2 regions of the Sphingomonas bisphenolicum genome follow, and region 1 is predicted to be linked to the other one. Evidence: riboswitches for the same ligand, from Rfam matches in the RefSeq annotation. Region 1 holds a riboswitch; the other holds the start of a gene.

Region 1 (4,330 bases):
CCGCGACTGGGCGCGGGACTGGTGATCGCCGCCCCGGCGTCGGGCGCGGGCAAGACGATGGTGACGATTGGCCTGCAACGCGCCTTCACCGATCGCGGCCTGAGCGTGCAGGGTGCCAAATGCGGACCCGACTATATCGACCCGGCCTTTCACGAAGCCGCGACCGGCCGGCCCTCGATCAACCTGGACGGTTTCGCCATGGCGCCGACCATGCTGCAGGGGCTGGCGGCGCACGTCGCTACAACTGTTCAACTCGTCGTCGCGGAAGGCGCGATGGGCCTTTATGACGGCGCGCGGGCGCCGGGTCGTTCGGGCGCGTCGGCCGATGTGGCGCGGCTGCTGGGCTGGCCGATGCTGCTGGTCGTCGATGCCCGCGCAGCGGCGCAGACGGTGGCGGCGGTGGCGCATGGCTGCGCGACTTTTCCCGGCGCGCCGGCCATCGCCGGAGTGATCGCCAACAAGGTGGCCAGCACGCGCCATGTCCGCATGATCGAGGATGGGTTCGCGCGTATCGGCCTGCCGCTGCTGGGTGCGATGGCCACGGACGAGGGATTGGCCATGCCGTCCCGCCATCTGGGACTGGTGCAGGCTGGCGAAACGGAGGAACTGGAACGGCGAATCGACGCGATCGCAGCGCGGGTGACGGCGCAATGCGATCTGGATGCGATCCAGGCGGCGGCCGGCGCTACGACAGACGTGCTGGCGCAACCGCCCGGCATCCGGCCACCGGGGCAGCGGATCGCCGTCGCCAGGGACGCCGCCTTCAGCTTCTTCTATCCCCATATCGTACATTGGTGGCGGTCGGCCGGCGCGGAGCTGCGCTTCTTTTCTCCGCTGGCGGACGAATCGCCGCCCGCCGATTGCGATGCCTGCTGGCTGCCCGGCGGCTATCCCGAACTCCATGCTGCGCGGATCGCGGCCAATGGTCAGTTCCTGAACGGCCTGCGCGCCTTTGCGCAGAGCCGGCCGGTGCATGGCGAATGCGGCGGCTATATGGTGCTGGGCCGCACGCTGGAGGATGGCGACGGCATCGTCCACCCGATGGCGGGCCTGTTGCCGATGGATACCAGTTTTGCGCGCAGGCGCCGAACATTGGGCTATCGCAGCGCGCGGCTGCGGCACGGCACCAGCTTCGCCTCTGTCGGGCAACTGTTGCTGGGTCATGAGTTCCATTATGCCAGCATCACCGCCAGCGAGGGCGAGCCGCTGGCCGACATGGCCGATGCGGAGGGGCAGGCCCTTCCTCCGGCGGGCCACCGCGCGGGCCAGGTGACCGGTGGCTTCTTCCACTTGATCGCCTGATCCAAGTCGATTAGGGCGGCTGCGCGTCAGGTTCCCCGCAAGGGGATCAAAAGGGAACGGGGTTAAAGACCCCGGCTGCCCCTGCAACTGTGAGCGGCGAGCCATCGAGGCACAAGCCATTGGAATCGATGATTCCGAGAAGGCGCTTCGAATACGGCATTGACCCGCAAGCCAGGAGACCTGCCTGTCGCGGTCGTTCTTCGTCCGGACAGGGTGTGCCGGTCGAACGAGGATATCCTCGCGCAACGACAAGCTGACCGTGCGGGTTCGCACGGTGGCGATGTCGTGCGCGCGTGCGCCCTGCATCGCCACCGCGTCGCGTCCGCCCGGTCCTGTCAACGACTGGGGGATTATGATGCATTGGATTTCAAAGAGCGGCCTTCTGCTTCTGGCGGGCCTGTCGACGCCGGCCTGGGCCGATGATGCGGGCGAGGTGATCGTGACCGCGCTGCGTCAGCCGCAGGCCATCGAACAGGTGGCGTCGAGCATCACCATCATCGACAAGCCGGCAATCGACGCCGCACAGGCGCTGGCGGTGTCCGACCTGCTGATCCGCACGCCGGGCGTCAGCTTCACCCGCAATGGCGGCTATGGCACGGCGACCTCGATCCGCATTCGCGGCGCGGAGGCCGACCAGACCGTGCTGGTCATTGACGGCGTGAAGCTGGCCGATCCGTCTTCGACCGGCGGCGGCTATAATTTCGCGACGCTGATGACCGGCGCCATCGACCGGATCGAGATATTGCGCGGTCCACAGTCGATCCTCTGGGGCAGCCAGGCGATCGGTGGCGTGGTGAACATCGTCACCGCGCGGGCCGAACGCCCGATCGAAGGCAGCTTCGATATCGAGGCGGGATCGCGCGATACCGTCAGCGCCCGCGCTGCGCTGGGCGGACGACAGGGCGCGATCGACTGGCAGGTCGCGGGCAGCCGCTTCACGACGGAGGGCATCTCGGCGATCAGCCCGCGCTTTGGCGCCAAGGAGAAGGACGGCTACACCAACGGCACGCTCAACGGGCGTCTCGGCGTCGCGCTGGCGCCGGGCGTGTCGATCGATATGCGCGGCTATTATGCCAAGGGGCGCACCGACATCGACAGCGCCGGGGCCATTCCCGATAGTCCGGAATATTCGGAAGTGGAGGAATGGATCGGCTACGCCGGCCTGAACGCCGATCTGTTCGGCGGTGCGCTGCGCAATCGCCTGTCCTTCAGCCGCAGCGAGACGCTACGCGACAACGTCAACCCCGCCCGCAAACTGCGCCAGACCAGTTTCACCGCCAGAGGCGAGACGAAGCGCTACGAATATCAGGGCGTGTTCACCATCGCGCAGGGCTGGACCGCGGCCTTCGGCGCGGAGCGCGAGGAGCAGCGGATGCGCACGGCTTCGCCTTCCGATAGTTTGGCTGCCTACGCCACGACCCGCGGGTCTGCCGATATCGACAGCCTCTATGCCCAACTGAGCGTCGAGCCGCTGGCCGGCCTGACCGTCAATGGTGGAGTGCGCTACGATCATCATTCGACCTTTGGCGGCAACACGGTCTTCGGCGCGGGCGCAGCCTGGGCGCTGGTCAAGGACCGCACGATCCTGCGGGCGAGCTATGGCGAGGGCTTCAAGGCGCCGACGCTCTACCAGCTCTACAGCGATTATGGGAACACCGCCCTGGTGCCTGAAAAGGCGCATGGCTGGGATGCCGGCATCGAACAGCATCTGTTCGACCATGCGCTGATCCTGTCGGCGACCTGGTTCGATCGCAGCACCGACAATCTCATCACCTATAATGGCTGTCCGACGACCAACCGGCCGCCGCTCTGCTATGCGCCGGGCACGACGACACCGCGCTTTGGCTATTATGCCAATGTCCAGCGCAGCGAGGCGCACGGGCTGGAACTGGCCGGCGTCGCCCATGCCGGTCGGCTGACGATCGACGGCAATTATAGCTGGGTGTCCGCGGAGGATCGGTCGCCGGGCCTGAACTATGGCAACCAACTGGCGCGGCGACCGCGCCATGCGGCCAATGCGACAGCGCGGTACGACTGGGCGTTCGGCCTGAGCACTGCCGTGGCGGTGCGCTGGTCGGGCAAGGCGCTCGACACCGCGCGCACCAGCGCCACGGTCGCGCCACTGGTCAACGCGGCCTACACGCTGGTGGATCTGCGTGCCGAAATGCCGGTGATGGGCAAGCTGACGCTATTCGGCCGGGTCGAAAATCTGTTCGACGAATATTATGAAACCGCGCGGCGCTACGGTCAATTGGGCCGCAGCATTCATGCTGGCCTGCGGGCGCGGTTCTGATCCCCCCTGACAAGGAACGTATGACCATGGACAGCCTGTCCCCTGCCGCCGCCCGCCATCTCTGGATCGGATTGATGACGCTGGCCAGCACCATAACCACTCTGGCGCTGGCCTGCGCCACGCCTTTCCCCGCCCTGGCCGCCCTCGCCGCGTTGCATGTCCGCCGGCAGGACGGCATCATCCTGATGCTCGCGGCCTGGGCGGTGTCGCAGGGGGTGGGCTATTGCCTGCTGGGTTATGAAACGACTGTGGAGAATGGCGTGTGGGCCGGGACCATGGCGCTGGCGGCGATCGCGTCGCTGCTCGGCGCGGATGGTGCGGCGCGCCTGTTGCCGCACCATCCGGCGGTGCGGCTGGTCGTGGCCTATGGGGCAGCGTTCGCTACGTTCAAGCTGGCCGTCCTGGCGGGCGCGTGGGCGCTCGATTCCGGCTGGGCGGCCTTCGCGCCGGATGTAATGGCGCGGCAGTTCGCGCGCTACGCCATGATCCTGGCCGGCCTGCTGGCTTTGCAGCATCTGGCCGACCGCAGCGGCCTGCTGCGCCGTGCGGCGACCGCCTGATGTTGCGCGCGGTCGAGGATGGTCCGGCGGTGGTGGTGTGCAGCAGTTGCCGCCACTCGCCGGGGCAGCGGGAAGATGCCGATGGCGTGCGCGGCGGTGCGCGGCTGGCGGAGGCGCTGCGCCGGGTGAAGGCCGGGTCGGACCGCTATGACGGGGTGGCGGTGCAGGACATGCC
Region 2 (4,330 bases), on a different replicon from region 1:
AACTCGGCAAACCGCCGCTGGCGCAAGTGCCGCTGGAAGAAATGGTGGCGGCACGGCCCGACTGGCTGATCGTGGAAAGCGCCACCGACCGCGTGGTCGATCAGGGCACCGAAATGCTGCACCATCCCGCGCTCGCCGCCGTTCCGCGCATCAGCCTGCCGCAAAGCTGGACCGTGTGCGGCGGCCCCGCCTATGTGCAGGCGGCCCGCACCATCATGGCGCGACTGAACGCGCCGCGCTGAAGGGGCAGGCATCACGCCCGCCCCCTTGCCTGTCGATCAGAAGCGGACACGCACGCCGCCATAGGCAGCGCGGCCATAGGAGCCATAGCCATAGGCCGTCTGGTACGTCTCATCGAACAGATTGTCGATGCGACCATAGACTTCCAGATGCGCGCCCAGCGGCATCGAGGCCCGCACCCCGGCCAGCGCATAGCCGTCCAGCCGCCGCGTATTCGCCGCATTGTCGAAGCTGTCGCCCACCATCGTGACCGTCGCGCCGGTCGACAGGCCGAACGACCAGACATAGTCGGCCGACACGCTCACCGCATTGGCGGCGCGGCGGGCCAGGCGATTGCCGAAATCGGCCGACCCTGCCGACCGGTCGCGCGCATCGACATAGCTGTAGCTGCCGGTGACGGTCAGCGCATCGACCGGCTTCAGCGCGATCGACGCTTCCACGCCCTTGGCGCGGGTGCGGTCCAGATTGCCATAGGTGAAGGTGGCGTTATCATAATTGATCTGGTTGCGCGTATCGCGGCGGAAAGCGGTGACCGACAACATCGCCCGACCACCGTCCAGGCTCTGGTCGAACCCGACATCATAGCTTTTGGACCGTTCAGGGCGCAGCGCCGCATTGCCGCTAAAGCTGTCGTACAGTTGATAGAGCGACGGCGCCTTGAACCCTTCGCCATAGCTCAGCCGCACATTGGTCGCGCCGCCATTGGGCGAATAATTGGCGTTCGCGCCGAAGGTCGTCGCGCCGCCAAACTGGCTATGGTCGTCATGGCGCACGCCACCGGTCACGGCCAAACCAGCGAAAGGCTTGACGATCGCCAGCGCATAGACGCTGTCGATGTTGATCTTCGCGCTGGCGGTCGAACCGAAGCCGAAGAAATCATAATCCGGCCGCTCATGCTCATAGCCGAACAGCAGCTTGGCCTGGTCGACCGGCGCGTAGACGCCTTCATATTCGAAGCGCAGGTTGGTGCCCGAATAGCCATAGTCGGGGTCGGTGCCGCGCACGAAATAATAGTCGCGATCGTTGCGCATCCAGGTGACGGCGGCGCGGTTGGTCAGCTTGCCATCCAGCAGCGCCAGGTTGAGGCCCGCATAGCCGACATATTGGTCGAGCTTGCTGACGTCGCTGCTGTCGGCGGGTGCGCCGAAGAAGCTGTCATAGTCGAGGTCGGCATGGATATAATAGCCGCGCAGGTCCAGGCTCAGCATATCGGTGAAGCTGAGCTTCAACCTCGCGTTGGTCGCGATATTCTCGGTCCCGTCGCGCTCCGTCCCGCCTGCGGCCGACGAAATGCCGTCGGTGCGGAAATAGGCTGCGCCTAGGCCGCCCGCGGCGATGCCGCTGGTGCCCGACACGTCCGCCTTGGCGCTCAGCGTGTCGCTATAGCCATAATCCACCGATGCGTTCGCGCCGAAGCCCTCGGCCGGCACGCCGGTCATCAGGTTGACCACGCCGCCGATCGCCTGGCTGCCATGCACCACCGAGTTGGAACCGCGCAATATTTCGATCCGCTGGATATTGCCGGTCAGCAGCGGCCCGAAATCATAGCCGTCGCCAATGCCGCTGGGATCGTTGACCTTCACCCCGTCGATCAGCACCAAAGTCTGCGTCGTCTCCGCGCCGCGCAGCGACACGCCGGTCACGCCGCCGGTCGATCCGTTGCGGTTGAAGCGCACGCCCGGCGTCGTCGCCAGCAAATCGACCACATCGATCGCCTGGCGCGTCTTGATCGTCTCCGCGTCGATCACGGTAATCGCCTGGCCGACCTCGTCGCGCGACTGCGCAATGCCCGTGGCGGTGACGACGATCTCGTCATCCTGCGCCCATACCGGCGTCGCCACGATCAGCGCCACCAGAGAAATGCCTGTTTTCAACATATATACCCCCCGGCGCCGGTGCGACTTGGGCTGGGGCGTCCGCAATGCGGTCGGGCGGAAGCACGGGATGGCGCCATATCCCGTCCACAACCCGATGCGGCCCCGGCCGCATGGCGTCGCTCGACGGAAAAACCACCGTGCCCCGGCCATCCCCTGGACCAAAGCAAGAGCGACCAAGCGCCGGCAGGTCTCCTGGCTCGCGGGTCGCAGCACGGATGCATAGCCTTCCCGGACATGGGTCCAGTGGCCGGTCTTTCGACCATATGCATCGCACTATCCGCTTACAGTTGCAGGGACAGCCACGGAATTGGGCGCTCGCACGCCCGCACCGCATTCCCGATTAAGCCCGTTGCCGGGCACCGGCGCGATCATCTCGCAGGGGAAGCAAAGCCGCCCCCACGCCGCGCGCTCTAAGGGAAAGCGGATGCGATGCCAAGCGGCACCGGGTTTAAGCCAAAGGCCTGTTGCTCCGCAGCAACATGGCGTCCCGCCGCGCCAACACGACCAGCGGCAAGCCGGCCTCTTCCGCGCGGGCCGCCGCCAGCCGGGTCGGCGCGGAAATGGTGACGAGCAACGGGCATTGGCTCAGCACCGCCTTTTCCACCAGTTCATAGGAACAGCGCGACGACAGCAGCGCAAAACCGCCGTCCCAGTCCGCGCCAGCCCGCGCCATCGCCCCGATCAGCTTGTCGAACGCATTGTGCCGCCCGACATCCTCGCGCACCAGCCGGACGGCCCCGTCCGCCCCGACCCAGGCCGCGGCATGGGCCGCGCCAGTCGCCGCGTTCAACGGCTGGTGATCGTGCAGCGCCGCCAGCGCGCGAAAGATGGCGGCGCGGTCCGCCCGCGACGTCGTCATCACCCGCGGCAGCGGCCGGATCGCCTGCTCCAGATTCTCGATCCCGCATATGCCGCAGGAGGATTCGGACGCACGATGCCGCACCCGCTCCAGCAGCGCATCGGTGCGGTCCTGCGGCAAGGTCGCGCGGGCCACGATGCCCTGTTCAGTCCGATGGGTATCGACGTCGAACGCCGCGTCGCCCGGCCCGATCAGCCGCTCGCCCAACGCAAAGCCCAACACCAGATCGCCAATGTCGGTGGGCGTCGCCATCAGCACCGCATAGCCGATGCCGTTAAATTCGATCGCGACCGGCACTTCGTCGGCCAGCGCGCGGTCGATCGCCTGCGTCCCGCCGTCCGGGGTCAGGCGATCGAAAGTCAGCGGGCGGGCGGCGGCATCATCCATCGTCACGGCGTAGCGATGGACGGCGTGCCGCTCAACCGGCGTCGCAATGCCCGGCCTCGTCCACCGCGTTGAACTGCGCCGCATCGACGGCGGGCGCCGGCCTGCCCTGCGCCATCCGCGCCACGGCGGCTGCGACCATGGGCGACAGGCGCTCGGGCTGGTCCTGCGCGATGGCGATGATCTGCGCCTTCATCCGCGGATCCCAGAAGCGGGTCAGATGCTCGGCCAGCGCCGCTACCGCCTTCGCCTCGCCCATCATCGCCATGTTGCGGGCGATCTGGTGCGCCATATAGACCAGCCGGTCCGTGGTGGACATGACATGGGTGTCGTCGCTCATGTCCGTCATCCTATTCGGCCGCTTCCAGCGGCGCGATGCGGCGGCTGGTCCGGGCCTGCTGCGCATAATCCTGCTGCCAGTCGCTCGGCCCGTTCGACGCCATCACTTGCACCGCCGTCACCTTATATTCCGGGCAATTGGTGGCCCAGTCCGAATAGTCGGTGGTGATGACGTTCGCCTGCGTCTCGGGATGGTGGAAGGTCGTATAGACCACGCCCGGCGCAACCCGCTCGGTAATCAGCGCGCGCAGGGTCGTCTCCCCCGCCCGGCTGCGCAGCGTCACCCAGTCGCCATCCTTCAGGCCGCGATTGTCCGCATCGCTCGGATGCATTTCCAGCCGATCTTCCGGATGCCACGCCGTATTGGCGGTCCGCCGCGTCTGCGCGCCGACATTATAGTGGCTCAAAATGCGCCCGGTCGTCAGCAGCAACGGGAAGCGCGGCCCGGTCTTCTCGTCGGTCGGCACATAGTCGGTCACGACGAACTTGCCCTTGCCACGCACGAAGCCGTCGATATGCATGGTTGGCGTGCCGTCGGGCGCGGCGTCGTTGGCCGGCCATTGCAGCGATCCTTCCGCCTCCAGCCGGTCATAATGCACGCCGGCGAAGGTGGGCGTGAGCGCGGCGATCT

The links. Region 1 has a riboswitch for cobalamin ahead of SBA_RS21760 (TonB-dependent receptor plug domain-containing protein). Riboswitches for the same ligand answer to the same signal wherever they lie in the genome.
Region 2: linked by a shared signal. The riboswitch ahead of SBA_RS00065 (TonB-dependent receptor plug domain-containing protein) and the one ahead of SBA_RS21760 (TonB-dependent receptor plug domain-containing protein) in region 1 are both predicted to bind cobalamin.

The regions. Positions count from the first base shown of each region.
Region 1 covers NZ_AP018818.1:738,582-742,911, reverse strand. The annotation lists gene SBA_RS21765 (cobyrinate a,c-diamide synthase) at 1-1,302, shown strand, start outside; cobalamin riboswitch at 1,314-1,504, shown strand; gene SBA_RS21760 (TonB-dependent receptor plug domain-containing protein) at 1,655-3,595, shown strand; gene SBA_RS21755 (hypothetical protein) at 3,622-4,155, shown strand; gene SBA_RS21750 (DUF1636 domain-containing protein) at 4,155-4,330, shown strand, end outside.
Region 2 covers NZ_AP018817.1:9,876-14,205, forward strand. The annotation lists gene SBA_RS00060 (ABC transporter substrate-binding protein) at 1-242, shown strand, start outside; gene SBA_RS00065 (TonB-dependent receptor plug domain-containing protein) at 279-2,117, opposite strand; cobalamin riboswitch at 2,283-2,496, opposite strand; gene fdhD (formate dehydrogenase accessory sulfurtransferase FdhD) at 2,566-3,363, opposite strand; gene SBA_RS00075 (formate dehydrogenase subunit delta) at 3,395-3,700, opposite strand; gene fdhF (formate dehydrogenase subunit alpha) at 3,711-4,330, opposite strand, start outside.